DNA from 3 places in the Bacillus sp. 37MA genome. Region 2 is predicted to be linked to each of the others. Evidence: predicted binding sites of a transcription regulator. Region 2 holds the regulator's gene; each other region holds the start of a gene.
What was found. The regulator LexA, encoded in region 2, represses DNA repair genes until DNA is damaged. The targets are predictions, from matches to a motif close to CGAACATATGTTCG.

Region 1 (4,189 bases), 310 kb from region 2:
ACCCGACGATCGCACCGCTTGCAGGGGATGGTGAAGTCACGCTTCGGATCACTGCCAAACATGAATCATCGGACGAAGCGTTCCGTATGATACAACAGGCAGAAGATGAAATTTTAGAACGGGTTGGACACTATTTTTATGGCTACGATGAAACGACCATTGCAGCAGAACTTGCAGATCAATTGAAAGAAAAAAAGTTGACCATTGCGGCGGCTGAAAGTTTAACAGGTGGATTGTTCCTTGGGGAATTGACAGCCATTCCAGGTATGAGCACTCATATTAAAGGCGGCATTGTTTGTTATACAAATGAAGTGAAAAAACAAGTTCTTGGCGTGAAAAGCGACACGTTATCAAGGTACGGTGCGGTCAGCAGTGAATGCGCAAAAGAACTTGCTGAAAATGTACGAAACTTATGCGAATCGGACATTGGTATCAGTTTTACCGGTGTTGCAGGACCTGATCCTCTCGAAGGACATGAACCGGGAACTGTTTTTCTGGCGATTGCAGCAGAAGGGCTGGAAACAATTGTTCATCCATTAAAAATGGTGGGAAGCCGTGAGGGCGTTCGAAAACGGACAGTGAAATACGGCTGTCATTATTTACTTCAGGCATTTGCTGAAATGTTCTGATAATAAATTGACGATGAACGCGAAGAATCGATATACTTGTAGCGAATGAACAACGAGGAGGAACGATAGATGACGAGAGAACAGTGGCAGCCCGAAACGAATTTGTTGCATGGTGGGCAATATCCAGATCCAGTAACAGGAGCTCGTGCTGTACCGATATATGAAACGACATCCTATGTTTTTCAAGACACAGATCATGCGCGTGCATTATTTGCGCTTGAACAGGCCGGCAATATTTATACACGCATTACGAACCCGACGGTTGATGTATTTGAAAAGCGGGTTGCACTTCTGGAGGGCGGTGCAGCAGCTGTAGCACTATCATCCGGCATGGCAGCTATTTCATTTGCGATTATGAACGTAGCCCATGCAGGAGATGAAATTGTAGCGGATGTAAATCTATACGGTGGTACATACAATTTATTTGCCAATACGTTACCGAAGTATGGAATTCAGGTCAAGTTTGTTGATTTAACTGATCCGGAAAATATCCGTAAAGCGATTACAACGAAAACAAAAGCTGTTTTCGCTGAAATTATTGGTAATCCATCGTTGAATGTACTGGATGTCGAAAAAACAGCAGAAATCGCTCATGAAAATGGCATCCCGTTAATTGTGGACAATACATTTGCTTCTCCATATGGTTCTCAGCCGATTAAATGGGGCGCAGACATTGTCGTTCACTCGGCAACGAAATGGATTAGCGGCCATGGAACGGTCATTGGCGGTATCGTGATCGACAGCGGGACGTTTAATTGGAATACGGATAAGTTCCCAGGATTTACAACACCTGACGAGTCGTATAATGGGTTAAAGTATGCGGATATTGAAGGTCCAGCGTTCGCAGTGAAGCTGCGTGTTCAGCTGCTGCGTGACTTCGGTCCAGCACTTAGTGCAAACAGTGCCTTTTTGCTTTTGCAAGGGCTCGAAACATTGCATCTCCGTATTCAGCGTCATCATGAAAATACACAAGAAATCATTGCATTCTTAAAAAGTCATCCGGGTGTTGAATGGGTTTCTCATCCATCACTAGGTGATCATCCATCTCATGAACTGGCACAAAAATATTTAAATGGCACTTTTGGTTCGATTGTCATATTCGGGATTAAAGGCGGCCGCGATGCCGGTAAAAAAGCGATTGACTCGGTTGAATTATGGTCGCATGTGGCGAATGTAGGGGATGGCAAATCATTGATCATTCATCCGGCATCGACTACGCACCAGCAGCTTAGTGCGGAAGATATGAAAAAGACAGGTACAACAGAAGAATTGATTCGTCTATCTATCGGTCTTGAATCACCTAAAGACTTAATTGCAGACTTAAAGCAAGCAATTGAAAAAGGAACGGGAATCAACTCATAATTTGATCGGCGCGCCGTCATATCTAGGCGCGCTTTTTTTATGGATGTTATGCTATACTATAAAAAGTACACTGTCTGGGTGTGCTGCAAGAAAACTCTTCTATTACTCTTCTGCTTCTTCTTAGAATCTCTCTACTCATCCCGACGTATCATTCTCAATTGAAAGCAGGTGGAAATAATCGAATAAATGTTCGTTTTTTGCTTGTAATTCACTTTTAAATACGGTATAGTTATGACAGGTTATTACACAACCCCAAAAAACAGCTGTTCCCACTATAGATTAAGAGATTTATGAGGAGGAATTTTATGACGAACGACCGTCAAGCTGCCTTAGACATGGCGCTAAAACAAATTGAAAAACAATTCGGTAAAGGTTCTATAATGAAACTTGGAGAGCAGGCAGAGCGCCGCATATCAACAATTCCAAGTGGTTCTCTAGCACTTGATGCGGCACTCGGAGTAGGCGGATATCCTCGTGGACGTGTCGTGGAAATTTATGGACCGGAAAGCTCAGGTAAAACAACGGTTGCCCTTCACGCGATTGCAGAAGTACAGGCAAAAGGCGGACAGGCTGCTTTTATTGACGCAGAGCATGCGCTCGATCCTGTCTATGCGCAAAAGCTCGGCGTTAATATTGACGAATTACTTTTATCACAACCGGATACTGGTGAGCAGGCGCTTGAAATTGCGGAAGCACTCGTACGAAGTGGTGCCGTTGATATTATTGTTATTGACTCTGTTGCGGCACTTGTGCCGAAAGCGGAAATTGAAGGCGAAATGGGTGACTCCCATGTAGGTTTACAAGCCCGTCTCATGTCGCAGGCACTCCGTAAGCTGTCAGGTGCTATCAATAAATCAAATACGATTGCGATATTTATTAACCAGATACGTGAAAAGGTCGGGATCATGTTCGGAAATCCAGAAGTAACACCTGGCGGCCGTGCGCTCAAATTTTATAGCTCTGTACGTCTCGAAGTAAGACGTGCTGAAGCATTGAAACAGGGCAATGATATCGTAGGAAATAAAACAAAAATTAAAATTGTTAAGAATAAGGTGGCACCTCCGTTTCGTGTAGCGGAAGTGGATATTATGTATGGAGAAGGCATTTCGCGTGAAGGTGAAATTATTGATCTTGGTTCCGATGAAGACATTATTCAGAAAAGCGGTGCCTGGTACTCGTACAATGAAGAGCGTCTTGGGCAGGGCCGTGAAAACGCGAAACAATTCTTGAAAGAAAACCCGGAACTGCGCCATGAAATTATGATGAAAATCCGTGAGCGTTATGGACTAGACCAAATCTCTGCGCAGCCGATAGAGGATGAAAATGATCAAGATCAAGATATGCCGCTTCAAGATCCGTCGCTTTTTGAAGAAGAATAAATTTTAAACAGGAGGGCTTCCTCCTGTTTTTTGTTTAAAACCGTGTCATTGCCTATATAATCGGTGTCATTCCTTGAGAAAACCTTGACAATGAATTTTCACACCGATAAAATTGAAGATATATATTTGACATTTTTTATCTTGAAAATGGAAATGTAAATGTAGTGCTGTTTGTTCCATTTAAATTTGTGACAGCAGCCGACATGTTAAAAACATGACAATCATCTATAGCAAGGGGAGGTGAAATGATGGAACCCATTACAATCATCTCCATTTTGCTTGGCCTTATCATTGGTGTCGTTGTTGGCTATTTTGTACGAAAATCAATTGCTGAATCAAAAATCGCAGGCGCGAAAACCGCCGCGGATCAAATTGTGGATGACGCGAAACGTGAAGCGGAAGCTTCGAAAAAAGAAGCATTACTCGAGGCAAAAGATGAAATTCATAAACTGCGTACAGAAACAGAACTTGAAATCCGTGAGAGAAGAAATGAATTGCAAAAACAGGAAAACCGCCTCCTTCAAAAAGAAGAAAACCTTGATCGAAAGGATGATTCCCTAAATAAGCGGGAAGAAACGCTTGAACTTAAAGAGGTAGCGTTAAACACAAGACAACAACATATTGAAGAGATGGACAGCAAAGTGGATGAGATGGTGAAAAAGCAGCAGTCTGAACTTGAGCGAATTTCTGCTCTGACCCGAGATGAAGCGCGCTCCATCATTTTAGAAAGAACGGAACAAGAATTGTCTCACGATATTGCTATCATGGTCAAAGAAAATGAGCATCGTGCGAAAGAAGAATCAGACAAGAAAGCACGTG
Region 2 (4,189 bases):
TAGTGTACGGATTGTTGTGACCGCTAGTTGGTCTGTTTTATCAAACATGTGATCCATCCTTTCAAAAGGTGATTTACTCCTCTATATTAAATGTCTTTTGAAGAATACACAACAATAAAGCAGAACAATGTGAAAAAAAAGAGAAAATCATCAGATTTTATCTTTTTTTAACATTCCTTAATTTAACTTTTTTCTTTTTTGAATGTCCCGCACCTTTTTCGGCGTCACTTCATCGCCTGTCGGATCAAAAATGCGGACAGATTCGACTGTCTGACGCATTGATGAGCGGAATGTTGTTAAATATTCTTTACGAAGCGCGGATTGCTCTTTTAATTCGGCATCCGTCAAAGACGTTTCTTTCGCTTTTTTCGCTAGTTCATTTATGCGTGCAATCTTTTCAGATGATAACAATGGGATCATGCTCCTTTCTATTTATGCCGTTATCGTACACAACAGAACGAACCATGACAAGAAAAAAGCTTCCTAGTTGATTAATTCACTTTCTTTATATTCTATGTAACGCCGGTGAACCGTCGCGCGCGAAATATTGTACCCGAATCCGCGCAATGTTGCGGCGATTTCCTCGTATGTTAAGCCATTTTCACGAAGCCGAACAATCTCTGTCACCGGGATTTCTTTCCGACTGCGCCCTTGATCATTGCCACGATTTTTTAAATTCTTTTCAGGCCGATATCCTTTGGCCACCGCCCGTTTCATCCCCCGTTTAATCTTCAAATTATGAATTTTCCGTTGGTATTCTTCTACTATGCTGACAATCTGCAAAATCATTGAATCCGAATCAGACATGTGCAGTTCACCGTCATCTGCAATGCTATAAACCACTACACCTTCTTTAAATAAACAATGGATAAGCGCAATTTTAGCATTGCCGCGTCCAATTCTCGTTTCATCTTGAATTAACACGGCATCAATATCATCACTTTTTACTAGATCGAGCAGCTCGAGCATACCTGGCCGGTCGAGATCATATCCACTCGCCTGGTCTTTAATAACCGCTGCCGTTTGAAATCCTTTTGCTTTTGCTAGTGCTTTTAGTTCTTCTTCCTGCCTCTCAAGCGATGTTACCTGCTCTTCCTTTTCTGTACTCACTCGGCAATATAAAACCGCTTTTTTCATCTATCATCAGTCTCCATCCGCCAGTTGCAGCCCACCGTCGCTTTTTACAGACGGCACCGGAATGATAAGCTGTTCGCCTGGCAAAATTTTCGTTGTGATCAAACCATTTTCGTCCTGTACCCATTTAATGAATTCTATCTCATCCATGTCATGAAGTGTTTTGTACTCTTCTGCCAAACTCCAGAGCGAATCTCCTTTTTCCACTTTTATTTCAGAATAGGATGGGGCCTCTACTCCGTTAAAAGTAAAATAGAAGGCTGCTAATATAATCATCACGGCTAATGTTAACATAAATGCATAATTTTTGGCTTTTCCCAATAAGAACACCCTTTCCTCGAATACTCGTTCGTTACATATTCTCATAATAAAACGAACGCTCGTTTCAGTCAAGAAGAATTCCGAACCTACGTTTGTCATTTTCCAGAACACATGTTATACTGTAGGCAAACACAAAATAAGAGAGGTGTAGGTAATGACAAAACTATCAAAACGTCAGCAAGACATTCTTGATTTCATTAAGGATGAAGTACGAAGAAAAGGGTATCCACCTTCCGTTCGTGAAATTGGTGAAGCGGTTGGACTCGCTTCAAGCTCAACTGTTCATGGACATCTGGCAAGACTTGAAAGCAAAAACTATATTCGCCGCGATCCAACAAAACCGCGTGCGATTGAAATTTTAGACACGGATAGTTCTGTACCAAAACAGCACCCCGTTAACGTACCAGTCATTGGCAAAGTGACTGCCGGCATACCAATTACAGCCATTGAAAACATTGAAGAGTATTTTCCGCTTCCTGAACGACTCGCTCCACCAGATGAGAACGTATTTATGCTTGAAATCGTCGGCGAAAGCATGAAAGAAGCTGGCATTTTAAATGGTGACTACGTTGTTGTCAAACAGCAGCAAACAGCGAAAAACGGTGATATTGTTGTTGCTATGACAGAGGATGATGAAGCAACGGTTAAACGTTTCTTTAAAGAAGCGGATCATATCCGTCTTCAGCCTGAAAACGCATCCATGGAGCCAATTTTGCTTCCAACGGTCACCATTTTAGGAATCGTCACCGGCGTGTATCGAGAAGTTATTTAAAATGACTGCCCGTCCGTATACTCCACGTTATGATGGATCAACCTGGCGTATGACAATACAAAAAATCCCCTCGGTCTCAGGGGATTTTTCAAAACAAATAAAAAACACCCTGTCAGAAGACAGAGTGTTTTCTCGAAATTTGCGGCGTCCAGACCATGCTCCACAACATGTTCCTAAAAGGAATGTCCGTCCGTCTTACGCAAATGAGCTCATCGCATACATAAATATATAAAATTTTTCACTCATTGTCAACATAATTCGTCATAGTATGAAAGGAACGATTTATTACGGTTCGATTAATTTCCTGCCCCTCTATACTTTGTGACACCGATATTCCACATAACGACAGAGATCATAAAGAACATGATACCTGCCACGGGTGTCATAAACGCGTACACATACCAGTCTTTCCGACCTAAAAAGTAGGCTGCTGGATAGACGCCGACAAATGCAAATGGCAAAATCCATGTAAGCACAAATCGGATGACATGATTGTAAATATCAACCGGATAACGACCGTAGTTGCCAATATTGTATATCATCGGCATGATGCTTGTCGGGCTGTCGGACCAAAAACTAATGCTCGCAATGAGGACAAAAATCGCTGAATATACAAGCGTGCCGCCTAATACCATGGCGACAAAGATAAACGGATCGTACCATGAAAAGCTTAACTCTAACCTGCTTCCTGCATAGAACATGACACCTATCCCGGTGATCACGCCAAAGAGCGATTCAAGTTCCATCCGCTCAAGTACAATTTGAAAAAGACTATGAATCGGCCGCGTTAAAATGCGGTCCATTTCTCCTTTTACGATATACCGTTCATTGAAATCCCAAATGTTAAAAAATGCTCCAAAGATCGCAAATGGCACGAGAAAAAAGCCATAAATAAAAATAATTTCATCCCGCGACCAGCCGCTAATAAAAGATGTATGATTAAAAACGAGTAAAATAAAAATGAAATTAACCGCTTGAGATAACAGGTCCGACACAATTTCAATGACGGTATCAACACGGTATGTAAACCTCGTCTTCAAATACTGGGCGGCATATTGAAAAAAGATCGCTGCATATTTCATCTCTTATCCCCCCTGAACGACTAATTGCTTTCTCGCAGTGAGCCATAGTACTTGAATTGGCACAGTCAAAATTAACACCCATACAAATTGAAATAATAGCGCATTCACGGCCGCTGATCCGCTCAAACTTTCCGTGAAAATCATGCTCGGAACATAACTGATTCCTTGAAACGGCAGAAAATCCATTATCCGCTGCGCCCATCCGGGGAAAAAACTAATCGGCAGCAATAATCCTGAAAAGAGATCAATAATGACACGTTTTGCCCGAATCAAACCTGCATTATTAAAAAAGAAAAACGTCAAAATTCCTGTTAACAAGTTAATTTGCATATTGATTAAAAAGCTGAATACTAGTGCCAGCACAAATAAAAGCCACACAATCGGATCAGCTGAAAATGTGATCGGAAATATAAGCGCAACAATGATCATGCCGGGAATCGAGAAAAACGATAATCGGAAAATACCTTCCCCGAATCCTTGCATCGTTTTCATAAGTAAGTAGTTGTAAGGACGGATCAATTCAACCGCAACTTTGCCTTCTTTAATTTCCTGCGCGATTTCCCGATCAATATTATTGAAATAAAAGGCCCTTGCCATCCACGCAATCGCAATATATGAGGTCATTTGAAGAACGGTCATTCCTTCAATCGACCCTTTGTCTCCATAGATTGCTGTCCAAAGAAAGTAATACGCTCCAATATTAATACTGTAAATCAAAATGCCGCTGTAATAATTCGTCCGGTAGGCAAGCATCATAAGAAAACGAATCCGGATCATTTCAATATACTTACCCATTCATAATACCTTCTTCATAAATATTGCGAATAATGTCCTCAATCGACATTTCATGGACTTTTAAATCCATTATTTTATGCGCAGC
Region 3 (4,189 bases), 310 kb from region 2:
TTGCATTTTTTGAAGCTTCGACTTGGTTAGACCAACCAGCCGAACGTTTTGAAGATTGATTTAACCGTCCAATATCCTTCTGCAAGCGTTCATTTGTTGCTTGTTCATGTTCCTGCTGTCGGTCAAAGTTCAACTTCCATGAAGAATAATTTCCACTTTGAACCTCAATATCTGCTCTATTTATAGACAAGATATGATCAACACAACCATCTAAAAAGTTACGGTCATGAGAAATTAAAATAAACCCTTTTTTCTTCCTCAAGTAATTAGAAACCATCTTACGAGCTTCAGTATCTAAATGATTTGTTGGTTCATCAATTAATAAAAATTGCCCTTCGTTTAAAAATAGAGCAGCAAGCAATACCTTTGTTTGTTCACCGTTTGATAAAGTTTCAAATGGGCGGTACATGGCTTCGGCATCCACATTTAAATAAGCTATTTCTCGAAGAAATTCCCAGTCCTCAGCTTGAGGGCATATTTCTTCTAAAATTTCATGCGTATACTTACTTTTATCTTCTACTGGATATGGGAAGTAGTTAAAATCGACCGAAGAAATGATTTTCCCCTTATATTCAAATTTACCTAGTAATAAATTAAAGAACGTTGTTTTCCCTCGTCCATTTCGACCAATAAATCCAAGCTTCCAATCTGTATCAATTTGAAAGCTTATATCTTCAAAAATATTATCAAAACTACTCGGATAAGAGAAAGTTAAATTTTGTACTTGTATCATTGACATTTTTATTCCTCCTTTGTATATCACGCTTTCTTTTAATACAAAGTCGGTATATCCATCTCGTCTACTTTACTCCGTATAAGTTTGATGGATTATAACGACTTATACGGAGTAATTCATGTGTAACATCCAATTCTAAAGCCATGTTAATTCTCCTCTTCATTAGAATGTAGTTAAAGGTATAGGAAATATACTTTTTTATAGGAGAAAAGAGACATTGAATCCCCAAGAATTAATACAATTCCTAAATTGAAAAATTCTACTTTTCCTTCAGTGCTTTCCCCATTAAATGCATTATATAACAAAGTTTCATCTAGACTAATTTCTCCAACCATTCTTCCGTTTTTTAACACACCTGAACCTGTATGCTCAACCAATGTAGTGTCCCCAGGACGGAGAAGAGGAACTGCAACATCTCTTGTATAGGAATGAATACTCCTATATATTTGCCAAACCCTTGTCAATGAAATTTCAGGATTCCATCCAGCATTTTTCTCAAAAAAGTCCAAGAGACTGGTTCCATTGGGAGGAGTATTTTTTTTCATACTTGCAAAAAATTGCTCTATATCGTCATCGCATATTGCAACTAGCGCCTTTGCAGAGATATCTCTTGATCTCATGATACCAGAAATTAGGTCCTTTATACTCTCCTCAGCTTAACTTCTATCTATAACAACAACTTTCACATGTAAGAGATCTACGTCATGTTCCATATTTGTACTAATTTTCTCCACGGCTTCATCAACTAGCTTTGGAAAATGGTGATGCTATTCATCCTGCCTGCTATCACTACACTTGAAAAAATGGTGTGGGAGACAAGGGCAATGGCTGAAAAGAAGCTATTTAATAAAATTAGTCAATCTCTTACAAATGAGCAAAAAGAAAAGCTTGAAGAGGTCATTACTTCGCAACATCCATCCGAATCCAATAAAACGATATTGGGTTGGTTAAAGGAGTATATAATCTTACAATTATTGTACCATTAAATTATAAAGTAAAATTGCTTGTGAGCTTTCTTTATCAGTAAGCTGCTTTTATCAAACTTTATTTTAACGCTACAGTAAAGAAATTTTTTAACTAACGGGTAGCTTTAGTTCAACAAAACACTAAAAAGGATGAGCGTTTAGCTCAACCCTTATGTCCTCCTATGACGCAAAGTAAGACTTAACATCAATAAAAAGCAGATCGCGTTTTGGCAGTGTACTATAATCAATTTCCATACTCGTCGCCCTCTTCTACAAAGCGAATAGAAACAATGTCCTTCAAACAGAACATTCCCTTTCCAATTAGTATCAGACGCCCGTTATGGCTATTCAATGACTGTACAATGCCAGTAGCTTCAATATAAGGAAGTCCAAACGTATTTACTTCGATAAAAATGGGCTTCGATAGATGATACGATTCACTCACCATACGATTAAATTCTTCTGCCGCTTGTTCATCCAAAAAAAGTGGCGGTTTTTCTGTTTCGTCCATTTTAATCATTTCCACATGTTCAGATAGTAACATGCCCTTCCATTTCAACATCTTTCGGTCATTATAGAGCATTTTGTGTCCCTCCTATGGAACAAAGGTTCTTTTTATACAGTATACAAACGTAAGTTCCTTTATTCAAGCGTATTCAGATGTGAATCAATATTTGCATAAATAAAAAAAGACTTTCTACATCTGAATAATGTAGAAAGTCTTAGATATTAAAGTGATTTCAAATGTTCAATGCGTTTTTCTAATGGTGGGTGAGTAGAGAATAGTCTAGAGAATTTTCCCTTGCCACTAATTTTAAAAGCAGCAATAGACTTTTGGCTGTCATCAACCAAGCTAGTCGTGTGTCTTAATGATTCTAATGCGTGAATCATATTCGCCTTTCCCCCTAATTCTGCAGCTAATTTGTCCGCTTTAAATTCACGTTTTCTTGAATGCCAAAAGATAATGGGACTGCTTAAAATGCTGAATAGAATCTCGAAAACGATAGAAGATACGAAATAAACAATTCCAGCCACTTCTTCTCTCACAAAACTTGAAACAATTTTTGAAGCAATACGGGAGAAGAAAATAACGAATGTGTTGATGATACCTTGCAATAGAGTCGTTGTAACCATATCACCATTCTTAATGTGTGCTATTTCGTGTGCAATAACCCCACTGATCGCATTACGATCCATCCTATCTAACATACCGCTTGAAATGGCTACTAATGAACGTTTTTTGCTTGGTCCAGTAGCAAAAGCGTTGACTTCTTGTGAATGATAAATACCCACTTGGGGCATAACTTTCAAACCAGCCACACGTGCTAAACGATATGTTTCTTCCAGTGCAAAGCGTTCGTGATCGCCACGCGGGGAATGTTCATCAATTAATTGAACACGCATAACCCATTTCGCCATTATACGAGACATTAACAATGAAATGATGGAACCAGCAAAACCAGCGATGACACTGAAGGCAAGCAGGGAACCATAACCACCGCCACCAATATAACTTTCTACACCAAGCAACGTGGTGATCATTGTAATGGTGATTAATACTAGAATGTTAACGAATATAAATAAGGAAATACGTTTTAACAATCAAGACCCTCCTAGTTTGTAATAAACTTTCTCCTAATTAGGTGATCATCAATAATGAAACCTACATTATATAACTATATACGAAAAAGTAACTAAAAAGTTTCAAAAAAAATAAAGCATAGACCTATCTCTGTAGCAAGAAGCGTGTCTATGCTTCGAAAAGTGAAGGAGTAATGAGAGGTAGAATTATCATCTTAAAAACGATTGGCTTGATTAATAACCACCATGAACAAAAAAGGCTCCAATAATATAATTAAAAGGATAAATAATACGACCACTATCGCAAAGCCTCGGCCGTATCCATAGGCAGGTGCTACTATGCTCACAAATTCCCCTCCTATTGGACAAACTTCACCCCTTGATGAACCTGCTTCTTTTTAATCATATGCACTCAGTATGTAAGTGACTGTACGAAAAGATTTCAACCCTAACATAGAACTAACACGCTTCTTGATAAAAGGATGGTCCTGTTCTACGATATTATTTAAATACTTCTTTTGTCTGAGTTGCATGCCTGATGGTATGTTTTTTCTTTTCTTAATTCTTCAACTGCTATAGGATAAGCAGAATTTTTATCCACTGTTATGACACGAGGCTTTGAAACATGAAAAGACCGCAAAGCTTTCTTGAAGAAGCACTTTGCAGTCTGTTTGTCTCTTGTTTTACTAAGATAAAAATCAATCGTGTTTCCTTTGCAGTCCATTGCACGATACAGGTACATCCATTGACTTTTTACATTGATATACGTTTCGTCGACTCTCCAAGAGTCATTTGTTGGTCGAAGATGACGTCGTACTCTTTCATCTAATTCCGGTCCATATTGATGAGCCCAACGCATAATCGTTGTGTGAGCCATCGATAAGCCCCGTTCTTCTATCATCTCCAC

Region 1: recA (recombinase RecA) is a predicted target of LexA. The motif match lies at 2,171-2,184, and genes of this name have one in related genera.
Region 3: A3M5_RS0107465 (YolD-like family protein) is a predicted target of LexA. The motif match lies at 2,329-2,342, and genes of this name have one in related genera.

The regions. Positions count from the first base shown of each region.
Region 1 is NZ_KB889752.1:701,215-705,403, forward strand. It holds gene A3M5_RS0103685 (competence/damage-inducible protein A) at 1-629, shown strand, start outside; gene A3M5_RS0103690 (O-acetylhomoserine aminocarboxypropyltransferase/cysteine synthase family protein) at 699-1,991, shown strand; gene recA (recombinase RecA) at 2,297-3,370, shown strand; gene rny (ribonuclease Y) at 3,619-4,189, shown strand, end outside.
Region 2 is NZ_KB889752.1:1,011,380-1,015,568, reverse strand. It holds gene tkt (transketolase) at 1-48, opposite strand, end outside; gene A3M5_RS0105665 (DUF896 domain-containing protein) at 178-411, opposite strand; gene A3M5_RS0105660 (YneB family resolvase-like protein) at 484-1,137, opposite strand; gene yneA (cell division suppressor protein YneA) at 1,144-1,455, opposite strand; gene lexA (transcriptional repressor LexA) at 1,610-2,227, shown strand; gene A3M5_RS0105645 (ABC transporter permease) at 2,524-3,309, opposite strand; gene A3M5_RS0105640 (ABC transporter permease) at 3,313-4,104, opposite strand; gene A3M5_RS0105635 (ABC transporter ATP-binding protein) at 4,097-4,189, opposite strand, start outside.
Region 3 is NZ_KB889752.1:1,319,501-1,323,689, forward strand. It holds gene A3M5_RS0107450 (Lsa family ABC-F type ribosomal protection protein) at 1-739, opposite strand, end outside; gene A3M5_RS22495 (Ger(x)C family spore germination protein) at 910-1,380, opposite strand; partial or broken gene A3M5_RS0107460 (hypothetical protein) at 1,473-1,692, shown strand; gene A3M5_RS0107465 (YolD-like family protein) at 1,946-2,284, opposite strand; gene htpX (protease HtpX) at 2,431-3,303, opposite strand; gene A3M5_RS24590 (YjcZ family sporulation protein) at 3,498-3,629, opposite strand; partial or broken gene A3M5_RS22500 (IS6 family transposase) at 3,681-4,189, opposite strand, start outside.